2 regions of the Streptomyces sp. NPDC107471 genome follow, and region 2 is predicted to be linked to the other one. Evidence: riboswitches for the same ligand, from Rfam matches in the RefSeq annotation. Region 2 holds a riboswitch; the other holds the start of a gene.
What was found. Region 2 has a riboswitch for cyclic di-AMP ahead of ACZ66S_RS31490 (transglycosylase family protein). Riboswitches for the same ligand answer to the same signal wherever they lie in the genome.
Positions count from the first base shown of each region.

Region 1: linked by a shared signal. The riboswitch ahead of ACZ66S_RS08810 (transglycosylase SLT domain-containing protein) and the one ahead of ACZ66S_RS31490 (transglycosylase family protein) in region 2 are both predicted to bind cyclic di-AMP.

Region 1 is NZ_JBVJPC010000002.1:849,166-854,893, reverse strand. It holds gene ACZ66S_RS08825 (carbohydrate ABC transporter permease) at 1-713, shown strand, start outside; gene ACZ66S_RS08820 (LacI family DNA-binding transcriptional regulator) at 755-1,783, shown strand; gene ACZ66S_RS08815 (HAD family hydrolase) at 1,896-2,708, shown strand; gene ACZ66S_RS08810 (transglycosylase SLT domain-containing protein) at 2,712-3,194, opposite strand; cyclic di-AMP (ydaO/yuaA leader) riboswitch at 3,198-3,372, opposite strand; gene ACZ66S_RS08805 (CocE/NonD family hydrolase) at 3,642-5,660, opposite strand.
Region 2 is NZ_JBVJPC010000010.1:258,752-264,479, reverse strand. It holds gene eno (phosphopyruvate hydratase) at 1-1,111, opposite strand, end outside; gene ACZ66S_RS31490 (transglycosylase family protein) at 1,408-2,091, opposite strand; cyclic di-AMP (ydaO/yuaA leader) riboswitch at 2,096-2,273, opposite strand; gene ACZ66S_RS31485 (transglycosylase family protein) at 2,479-3,483, opposite strand; gene ACZ66S_RS31480 (cytochrome P450 family protein) at 3,675-4,985, opposite strand; gene ACZ66S_RS31475 (nucleoside triphosphate pyrophosphohydrolase) at 5,645-5,728, opposite strand, start outside.

The sequences.
Region 1 (5,728 bases), on a different contig from region 2:
CCTTCACCCTCGCCCCCGGCACCGGCCTCTTCCAGAACCTGAGCGACCTGACCGCCTACCGGGACGGCATCTTCTGGCGGTGGATGGCCAACTCCGCCTTCTACGCCGGTCTCGGCGCCCTGCTCTCCGCCGCGGTCTCCGCCGCCGGCGGCTACGCGCTCGGCCGCTACAGCTTCCGGGGCCGCGAGGCCGTCTTCAAGATGATCCTGGCCGGCGTCCTGGTCCCGTCGATCGTGCTCGCCGTACCGCAGTACCTGCTGCTGTCGAAGCTCGGCATGGCCGACTCGTACTGGTCGATGCTGCTGCCGTCGATCCTGTCGCCCTACGGCGTCTACCTGGTCCGCATCTACGCGGCCGCGTCGGTGCCCGCCGAGCTCATGGAGGCGGCCCGCATGGACGGCGCGAGCGAGTGGCGGATCTTCTCGCGGATCGCCGTACCGATGATGATGCCCGGCCTGATCACGGTGTTCCTCTTCCAGTTCGTCGGCATCTGGAACAACTTCCTGCTGCCCTTCGTCATGCTCGCCGACGACGAGAAGTTCCCGATCACCCTCGGCCTGTACACCCTGCTCGCCCAGGGCGCCTCGCAGCCCGCGCTCTACACCCTGGTCATCACCGGGTGCCTGCTCGCGATCCTTCCCCTGATCGGGCTCTTCCTGGTGATCCAGCGGTTCTGGTCGCTGGACCTGATGAGCGGCTCGGTCAAGGCCTGAGGCCCCGGGCTCCCCCGCACGAACGTCTCCGAACGAGGAACATGACCACCAGCGCGAACGGACGCCGCAAGCCACCGACCATCCACGACGTGGCCCGGGAGGCGGGCGTCTCGCGGGGCACCGTCTCCCGCTTCCTGAACGGCGGCCACTACGTCTCGCCGGCCGCCCGGCGGTCGGTCGAGGCCGCCATCAGGAAGACCGGTTACGTGGTCAACCGGCACGCCCGCAGCCTCAGTACGGGCCGTTCGGACTCGGTGGCGTTCCTGCTGACCGAACCGCAGGAGAAGTTCTTCGAGGACCCCAACTTCAACGTCCTGCTGCGGGGTTGCACCGAGCGGCTCGCCCAGCACGACATCCCGCTGCTGCTGATGCTCGCCGAGAGCGACGACGACCGGCGCCGGCTGACCCGGTACATCACCTCGGGGCACGTCGACGGCGTGCTGCTGCTGTCCAACCACAGCGGCGACCCGGTCGCGGCCGAACTGCACGACGCCGGGATCCCGTTGGTGGTCTGCGGCAAGCCGATCGGGCGCGGCACCAAGGTGAGCTACGTGGCGGCCGCCGACCGGGAGGGCGCCCAGGACATGGTCCGCCATCTCCTCGCGGCCGGCCGCCGGCGCGTCGCCATGGTCACCGGGCCGCTGGACATGCCGGGCGGCCCCGACCGGCTGGCCGGCTACCGGGACATGCTCGCCGAGGCGGGCCTGCCCTACGACCCGGCACTCGTCGTCGAGGGCGACTTCCGGCGCAGCGGCGGCGAACGGGCGGCCCGCCGGCTGCTGGCCCAGGCCCCGGACATGGACGCGGTGTTCGTCGCCTCGGACCTCATGGCCCTGGGGGTCGTGGGCGTCCTTCAGCAGGCCGGGCGTTCGGTCCCGGACGACATCGCCGTCGGAGGCTTCGACGACTCCCCGGCGGCCACCGCGATCGCCCCCGCCCTCACCACCATGCGTCAGCCCTTCGACCGCATCAGCGCCGAGATGGTCCGCATGCTGCTCGCCCAGATCGCGGGCGAGGACACCGCCGGCGTGATCCTCCCGACCGAACTGGTGCTGCGGGACTCGGCCTGAGCGCTCCGCGGGCGAAGCCGCCCGGAACCGGAACTGCGGTCAACGGATGTGAAAGCAGCAGCCGTCCGGTTCGCGTCGAGTCGGAGGGGCCAACCATCCGTATTCTCTGATCATGGCCGCCTCCCCCGCATATTCACTCATCGCCACCGACCTGGACGGCACGCTGCTGCGCGCCGACGACACGCTCTCCGACCGGTCGTTGGCCGCGCTCGCGCGGGTGGCCGCGGGTGGGGCCCGGCATCTCGTCGTGACCGGACGGCCGGCGCCCAGAGTGCGCCCGCTGCTCGACGACCTCGGCAGCACGGGACTCGCGGTGTGCGGACAGGGCGCGCAGGTGTACGACGCCGGCGCGGACCGTCTGCTCTGGTCGGTGACCCTGGACCGGGAACTGGCCGAGACCGCACTCGGCAAGATCGAGGCGGAGGTGGGGCAGGTGTACGCGGCCGTGGACCAGGACGGTGTCGACGGGCTCACGCTCATCGAGCCGGGCTATCTGATGCCCCATCCGACGCTGCCCGCGGTGCGGGTCGGCCGGCGCGACGACCTGTGGTGCGAGCCGATCAGCAAGGTGCTGCTGCGCCACCCCTACCTGTCCGACGACGAGTTGGCGGGCACGGCGCGTTCGGTGGTGGGTTCGCTGGCGACGGTCACCATGTCGGGGCCCGGGACCGTCGAACTCCAGCCATGTGGTGTCACGAAGGCGACGGGTCTCGCGCTCGCGGCCGAACACCTGGGACTGGGGCCCGAGGTGACGATCGCCTTCGGGGACATGCCCAACGACATCCCCATGTTCGACTGGGCGGCCCACGGGGTGGCGATGGCCAACGCCCACCCCGAACTCAAGGCCGTGGCCGACGAGGTGACCTTGTCGAACGAGGACGACGGCATCGCCGTCGTCCTCGAAGGACTCTTCCCGCGGGCGTAGTTCCTAGTAGGCGCCGTACACGTTGTCGATGGAGCCGTACCGCTGGGCCGCGTAGTTGCAGGCCGCGGTGATGTTCGCGACCGGGTCGTACGGGTCCCACGAGGTGTTGGCCACGTGGTAGGCGGTGAAGGTCGGGTCGATCACCTGGAGCAGGCCCTTGGAGGGCGTGCCGGCGGCTGCGTTGGAGTCCCAGTTGTTGATGGCGTAGGGGTTGCCGGAGGACTCCCGGATGACGTTGCGGTAGATGCCGTCGTAGGAGCCGGGGATGCCGTGCTCCGCCATGACGGCGAGGGAGGCCCGGATCCAGCCGTCGAGGGTGTTGGGGTAGCCGAGCGTGGTCGCGGTCTGCAGGGTCGGGGTGGCCGCGGACGCGCTGGTCGCGCCGATGAGGGGCAGGGCCAGGACGGCGACTCCGGTCCCGGCGACGGCGAGCTTGCGGGCGAGACGGCTGGTGCGGGGACGGCGGTGCTGAGCGGCAGCGGGCATGGCGAAGTTCCTCTCCGTCGCCTGCGAGGTGAGCTGTCGGGTTCGGGCGGGAGCTGCCCGGCCATGCCTGCGAAAGGCATGACTTCACCCCAAGCCGTACCGGTATGTCCGAAGACAGCCGTTACGACGACTTACCTGGTTCCCCCGCTCCTGCCGTGGTTCTCGGTGGGTGTACGGGCGGTGGCAGGATTCGGCGTCCGCCCGACAGGCCGGGAACGTATGCGAGAGCACATGTCCGGAACAAGTGGCGAATTCACATGAGGTGCCTATTGACCTTGGTCGGAGGCATTTGCGGCGCTTGATCCTTTGCATTGGCCAAGCTTCAACTCGCGCACGGGAAAAGGCGGATCGAAAGATTCCGGATGTCCGCCGATCCGGCCGCCCAAGTGGGCCAAGTCACAGCCGAGCGCAAGAGGGGTAAAACGGTCAAGAAGTCTCAACTCGTGTTCAACCGGCCGTCCGTGGGATGTGCTTCTCCCACGTCCGGTGGAAGACCACCTCGCCGCCCTCGGTGCACACGACCTCGTCGGAGGTGACGAAGTTTGTCCCGTCACAGGTGATCTCGGAACGGGTCCGCACGGTCGTGTCCCAGCCGAGCTCGGGGCGGTGCAGCCGGATCGACCAGTCCGAGCGGGTGCGGGCGGACAGGGGGTCCTGCTCGTGGATCGTGTACGTCTCCAGCGTTTCCTCGGTGCACTCCAGGCCGTCGGGGTACACGCGCGTGCCGCCGTTCCGGGGGTCGGCCTCCAGCCGCCACTCGCCCCTGGCCACGTCACGGACGACCAGCAGGCCGGGGCGGGGTTCGTCCAGGGTGGCGGGGCTCCATCCGTCGGCGGCCGCGCCGTGGGCGGCCCCGGGCGGCCCGGACTGCTCCGGCTCCTCGAAGGCGATGTCCGCGTCCGTGTCACGCGCGCGTACCGGCAGTTCGAGGAAGCTCCCCGCCGGCTCCAGCGTGAACCCCGCCTGCGAGCCGGGCTGCGGCCAGATCCACGGCCAGTACGCGGAGGAGACCGCGAGCCGGATGCGATGGCCGGGCCGGAAGGCGTGCCCGGCGCCGCTCAGCTCGAAGGCCACCTCCTGGGTGGCCCCCGGCTCCCAGGGCACCGCCCGGTCCCGTCCCTGACGGGCCGACAGGTTCAGCGCGCCCCGCGTGACGAGCGTCGACGACCCGTCCGGGGCGACATCGCAGAGCCGGGCGACGACCTGCCCGCGCGACACCTCCGAGGTCACCCTGAGCCGCACCCCCGGCCGCCCGAGCACCCAGGTCTCCTCGCCCACCGCGAACTCGAAGCAGGCCGAACGGGCGTCCTCCTCCCGCTGGTCCGGCGGCAGGTCGGCGTCGTTGCCGCGCGGGAGGAAACGGCCGGCGTCCACGCCCGTGTGCTGCGGGGAGCGGACCAGGACGGGGGCGCCCTGGAGGCCGTACGCCACCGTCGTCACGGTGGGGGAGGGCCAGGCCGGCTCGCCGACCCAGCGGCCGGGCAGGGTGTCGTACACGGTGGCCGGGGGGTGGGAGTCGCTGACGTAGGCCCGCAGGAGGGGTTCGCGCAGGACGCCGGTGTCGATGCCCTTCAGGTGCTGGTCCCACCAGCGCAGGGTCTCCTGGAGGAAGCCGATCGCCGGGCCGGGCGGCCGGCCGCGGTCCGGGTACTGGTGGGACCACGGGCCGACGATCCCGCGGACGCGGTCGGGCGGGAGGTGCTCGACGAGCCGCAGGACGGTGTCGCGGTACGGGTCGTGCCAGCCGCCCACCGCGAGGACGGCCGCGTCGATCGCGCCGAGGTCCTCGCGGCCACCGTCGTCCCGCCCGTGGTCGTCGCGGGTCTGGTGGCCGAGCCAGGTGTGGACGAACGGGGCGAGCCCGTCGAGGCGGGCGAGCCACATCTCCCGCCAGGCGTCGCCCACATGGAGCGGATCCGGGGGACGGGAGGCGAAGGCGAGCAGCGTGGCCGCCCAGGCGTGCATGTCCACCGCCAGGACGGAACCACCCAGGTAGTGCGCGTCGTTGTCACAGCGGTCGGCGCTGGAGCAGACGGTGACGACCGCCTTGAGCGGTTCGGGTGCGAGAGCCGCGATCCGGAGACCGTCGTGGCCGCCCCAGGAGATGCCGATCATGCCGACCCGGCCGTCGCACCAGGGCTGCGCGGCCAGCCAGTGGACCACCTCGACCCCGTCGGCGATCTCGGTCGCCGAGTGCGGGTCGCCCGGCACGCCCCCGCTGTTGCCGTGCCCGCGGATGTCCACGCGCACGGAGGCGTAGCCGTGGCCCGCGTACCAGGGATGGCGCTGCCGGTCGCGGGGCGCGGTCCGGTCGGTGAGGCGGTACGGCAGGTATTCGAGGATCGCGGGTACCGGTTCCGGAGTGAGCGGCCGCCACACGCGCGCGTACAGCAGCGTCCCGTCCGGCATCGGGATGCGGACGTCGTCGTGGGTCGTCTCGTACGGGAAGGAGGTACGGATGCGCATCGGCGGGTCCCGTCCGTCTCAGGGCACCGGGTGCGGGGCGCGGCGCGGCCGGGGCGCGACGACCACGG
Region 2 (5,728 bases):
CGGTCTCGCCGGAGCGGTGGGACATCATGCACTTGAAGCCGCTGCGCTGGGCGAGCTCGACGGCGTCGAGGGTCTCGGTGAGCGAGCCGATCTGGTTCACCTTGACGAGCAGCGCGTTGGCGGCGCCGTCCTCGATGCCGCGGGCCAGGCGCTCCGGGTTGGTGACGAAGAGGTCGTCGCCGACGATCTGGACCTTGTCGCCCAGCTTGTCGGTGAGGACCTTCCAGCCGGCCCAGTCGTCCTCGAACAGCGGGTCCTCGATGGAGACGAGCGGGTAGGCCGCCACGAGCTCCTCGTAGTACTCCGTCATCTCGGCGGCGGAGCGGTCCTTGCCCTCGAACTGGTACTTGCCGTCCTTGTAGAACTCGGAGGCGGCGACGTCGAGCGCCAGGGCGACCTGCTCGCCGGGGATGTAACCGGCTTCCTTGATCGCTTCGAGGATGAGGTCCAGGGCGGCGCGGTTGGACTCGAGGTTCGGGGCGAAGCCGCCCTCGTCGCCGAGGCCGGTGGACAGGCCCTTGCTCTTCAGGACCTTCTTGAGGGTGTGGTAGACCTCGGTGCCCCAGCGCAGCGCCTCGGAGAAGGACTCCGCGCCGATCGGGGCGATCATGAACTCCTGGATGTCCACGTTGGAGTCGGCGTGCGAGCCGCCGTTCAGGATGTTCATCATCGGAACGGGCAGCAGGTGCGCGTTCGGGCCGCCCAGGTAGCGGAAGAGCGGGAGGTCGCTGGCCTCGGAGGCGGCGTGGGCGACGGCGAGGGAGACGCCGAGGATGGCGTTGGCGCCGAGCGAGCCCTTGTTGTCGGTGGCGTCCAGGTCGAACATCGCCTGGTCGATCAGACGCTGCTCGGTGGCGTCGTAGCCGACGAGCTCCGGGCCGATCTGCTCGATGACGGCCAGGACGGCCTTCTCGACACCCTTGCCGTAGTAGCGGTTCGGGTCACCGTCGCGCAGCTCGATGGCCTCGAAGGCGCCCGTGGAGGCGCCGGACGGAACGGCGGCACGACCGGTGCTGCCGTCGTCGAGGCCGACCTCGACCTCGACCGTGGGGTTGCCTCGGGAGTCCAGGATTTCCCGGGCTACGACGACGTCGATGGACGGCACGAGCATCTCCTTCTTGGGATGTGACACGGTCCGCCGGGACCGCGGTGGGTTCTGCGAGACCGAGCCTAACCGGCTCGGGGGGATCGGCGACCGTGTGGACCGACCCATGGACAGAACCGAGAGTAAATTGTTTCCGAACTGAACAAAGACGGGCCGGTACCCGCGCATGAAAAAGCCCCGCCCCGGTGCGTACGGGGGAACACGCACCGGAGCGGGGAGCCCGTGGGGACGGGGGGGGTGACCCTCACGAGGTCTTCAGTATGAGGACCACGCCTGTGAGGGCACTGTGGTTCAGCCAGGTGTCACTTCAGGTGGAGCTGCTGGCCCGGAAAGATGAAGTCGGCATCGTCGATGATGTCCTTGTTCAGCTTGAACAGCTTCTGCCAGCCGCCCTTGACCTTGTGCTTCTCGGCGATCGAGCTGAGGGTGTCACCCTTGACGACCTTGTACTCGCCGTCGCCCTTCTTGACCTTCTTGCCGGTCGGCGTGGTGACGGTCTTCTTGGCGGCCGGACGCTCGGTCGAACGCGAGGCGCTCTGCTCCTCGGTCGAACGGCTGCTCGTGTTCGAGGAGCTGCTGGAGGAGGACGAGCTGCTGCTGCCGCCGTTGTAGGCGGCGCTGGACAGGCCCGTGCCGCAGACCGGCCAGGCACCCTTGCCCTGGGAGGCGAGGACCTTCTCGGCGACGGCGATCTGCTGGGCCTTGCTGGCCTGGTTGGCCTGCGCGGCGTACTGCGTGCCGCCGTACGCGGCCCAGGTGGAGGCCGAGAACTGCAGGCCGCCGTAGTAGCCGTTGCCGGTGTTGATGGACCAGTTGCCGCCGGACTCGCACTGGGCGACGGCGTCCCACTCGGAGGCGGTGGCGGCGGAGGCGCTGCCGGCCGCCATCAGCGGGGCGGCGATGGCGACACCGGTGACGCCGGCGAGCGCGGCGACGCGGGTGGCCTTGGACGGACGGCGGTGCTTGCCCTTGCCGGAAAACAGCATGGATCGATCCCCTCACCGACGCCTGCGAGGTGAGCTGTCGGGTTCGGGCCGGTTGAGTTGCCCGGTCGCGCTCGGCGCCTTGCGGCTCCTTGCACGGCTTCACCCCTAGCCGGTCCAGCGTGAACTGCTGGGTCCGGCGCTTACCTTGGGTCCCCCGCTCCTGCCTACGGCGCTTGACGCGACGACTGTTCCCGTACGGCCGCTGGCAGGATTCGGCGTTGCGACAGACGGGGCTCGGGTTGCCGAGCGGTCACGACCGTAGACACGCGCTCGGCGGAATTTCAAAGACGATCAGGGCTTCTGAGACTCATCCCACACTTTCACCAAAGTGGACATTCGGCGCGAAGCGTGACGTGAACTCCCGTTGTTTTTCAGGTCTTTTCGACCCTATTCCGCCCCTGTGTCGAGCGTCTGACCGGCGGAGATGTTGCTCGGGTCGGCCCCGATGCGGTCCCTGTTCTCGGCGTAGAGCGCGCGCCATCCGCCGTCGAGGCCAAGGGAGTCGGCGATGGAGGCGAGGGAGTCGCCCTCCTGGACCGTGTAGGTGGCGGCGTGCCGGCCGGTCGAGGAGGAGGCCGTGCTCTTCGTCGTGTTCTCCACGACACTGTCGCCGCGGTGCTTGCCGGAACCCAGGGCGCCGACGTCGACGAGGGCCGAAGAACTGCCCTCCTGCCACGACTTGTCCGCTTCGTCCTCTTCTGCGCTCAACACGGGCGAGCTGTCGGAAGGCTGTGCGTCCTGCTTGGCGGAACCCTCGGACTCCGAACCGTTCTTTTTGTCCGGCTTGGCCGAACTGTCACCGCCGGAGGGGGTGGCCGACGGCGAGGGCGTCGCGGACGAACCGTCCAGCGCGTCGAGCAGACCCGAGGACTCCTCGGAGTCCGACGAGTTGGAGGAACCGGATGAAGAGGAAGAACCGGAGGAACCGGAGGAAGATCCGGAACCGGACGAATCGGACGAACTCGACGCCGAGGGCGTACCGCTCCCCACACCCGTGTCGACATCGGCCGAACTCGCGTCCTTGCTGAGACCGCCCAGCAGCCCACAGGTCGGCCAGGCGGCGATGCCCTGGTCCGCGAGCAGCTTCTCGGCCACGGCTATCTGCTGGTTGCGGCTGGCCAGGTCCGCGGTCTCGGCGTACTCGAGGCCGCCGTACTTCTCCCAGTTCTCCTGGGACATCTGCAGGCCGCCGTAGTAGCCGTTGCCGTCGTTCTCGCTCCAGGAGCCGCCGCTCTCGCACTCCGCGACCCGGTCCCACGTGGTGCCCGTGGCCGCGCTCGCCCCGGTCGCGCCGAGCAGTGGGATCGCGATGGCGGAGCCCGTCACACCGGCCGCCACGAGGAGAGCCGGAGCCTGACGGGGGCGACGGTGACGACCGTTCCCGGAGAGCATGGGGGGACCTTTCCCGAGACAGCAAGTACCCGCGCGGTGGGTGATACGGGGACCGCGCTGGTCCGTGAACGTATAGGGATTCGATCACTTGTCACAAGTTAATGCCGCGTAGATCACGTGAAGATCACAGACTTGAGGGCGTGTCATGTTTACGCGGCCTCCCGCCGGGATACCCCGGACCCTTCGGCCGATTACCGGACGGGCGTGAACTCCACGGGCAAAGTGCGCAGTCCACGCATGATGAGTCCCCCACGCCACCGCAAATCAGCCGGATCTACCGCGAGTTGAAGGTCCGGTAGCCGGGTGAGAAGGGTGGCGAGCGCGGTGTGGCCCTCCAGCCGGGCGAGCGGGGCACCGAGGCAGTAGTGGATGCCGTGACCGTAACCGAGGTGCTGATTGTCACGGCGGGACAGATCGAGCACATCCGGGTCGGCGAACCGCTCCGGATCCCGGTCCGCCGCCGCGAGCACGACGAGCACCGGGTCCCCGGCGGCGATGTCCTGCCCACCGATCCGCAGCGGCTGCGTGGCGAACCGCCAGGTCGCCAGCTCGACCGGCCCGTCGTACCGCAGGAGTTCCTCCACCCCGGACTCCAACAGACCCCTCTCCCCTCCGGCCAGGGACCTCTGCAGCTCGTGCCGCTGCTCAGGGTGGGTCAGAAGGGCGTACACACCGTTGCCGATCAGGTTCACCGTGGTCTCGAAACCCGCGAACAGCAGGATGAAGGCCATGGCCGCGGCCTCGTTCTCGGTCAGGTGCTCGCCGTGGTCGGAGGCCCGGATGAGCCCGGAGATGAGGTCCTCGCCCGCGGTGGGCTCGTCCGGCAGCGCCTCCCGCTTGCGGTGGATGAGCTCGGCGAGATAGCCGCGCATCTTCTTCACGGACCGCGCGACACCGCCCCGCGGCCCCCCGCCGTGCCGGATCATCATGCCCGCCCAGTCCCGGAAGTCGTCCTGATCCTCCCGCGGGACACCGAGCAGGTCGCAGATCGCGTAGATGGGGAGCGGGAACGCGAACTCGTGAATGAGGTCGGCGCTGCCCCCGGCCGCGAACCCGTCGATGAGACCGTCCGTCAACTCCTGCACCCGGGGCGCGAACTCGGCGACCCGCCTCGGCGTGAACGCCTTGCTGACGAGCCGTCGGAGCCTCGTGTGGTCCGGCGGATCGATGTTCAGCAGATGCGTCATCAACTCCGCCTTGCGCTCCCCCGGGATACCGGTCTTCCCCTTGGCGTGCGCGGGCTCGTCGTGATGCGCCGGGTTCTTGCTCAGCCGCTGGTCCGCGAGGGCCTGCTTGGCATCGGCGTAACGGGTGACCAGCCACGCCTCCACCCCACTGGGCAACCGCGTCCTGTGCACGGGCTCGTGCTCCCGCAACCAGGCGTAGGCGGGGTAGGGGTTGGTGGCGAAGGTCCAGGTGAAGAGGGTGGGGGTGGGGGGGCTAACTGGGGCGGGTGCGGCGGGGGACGCCGGGCTGGAGGGCGCGGAGGGCTGATCGGTCACTCCCTGACGGTATCCGGGCACTGCCAACGTCCTTCCGGGTGGCGGGTCGGTCCATGTGCTGGAGTTCCGGCGGTGGGGTGTGGTGGTGGGGGCGGGCGGGCCGGCTGTATCCGGACGCACGGGGAACGGGCGGTGGCGGTGGCGGTGGCGGTGGCGGTGGCGGTGGCGGTGGGGGCAACGGACCGAGTGGGTCCGACCGACGGCGCGACGCGCGGGCGGCAAAGCGGCTTCAAGTTCAAGGGGAGCAGGGGGCGCGGGGGCAAGGGTGTGAGGGGGTGATGGGGTGAGGGGGTCCGGCGAGATCGCGACGCGCGGGTGGCAATGGGCCGGATCCAAGTGCGCGGAAAGGTGGCGCGGCGTCGACCGCGGTTCCGGGGATTCCGAGTGCCGAGCGGGTGCCGGGGAACCGGGACAGAACCTGGTCCTGGAAGACGTACGGTCAGCGGCCCAAGGCTCGCCACTGGTCGCCATCCGTGGCTCCACGCCCGGCGAAGACGAGGCTGCGCCGGAGGGGAGGGACTTGCTGCGGACCCGCCCCCATCGCGGACGAACCCAGGTGCGGGCCTGCCCCCTGAAGGACGGGCTCGCTCCATCAGGGCGCGGTGGCGTTCACGATCCGTCGCCGCCCGCGCACCCGCGACCGCTCCCGTGGCCGACGCTCAGCCTCCGTTCTCCACTTGGCGGACGGCGTCCCGATAGGCCCGAGCCGCAGCCCTCAGGGCCGCCTCCGGGTCGATGCCCTC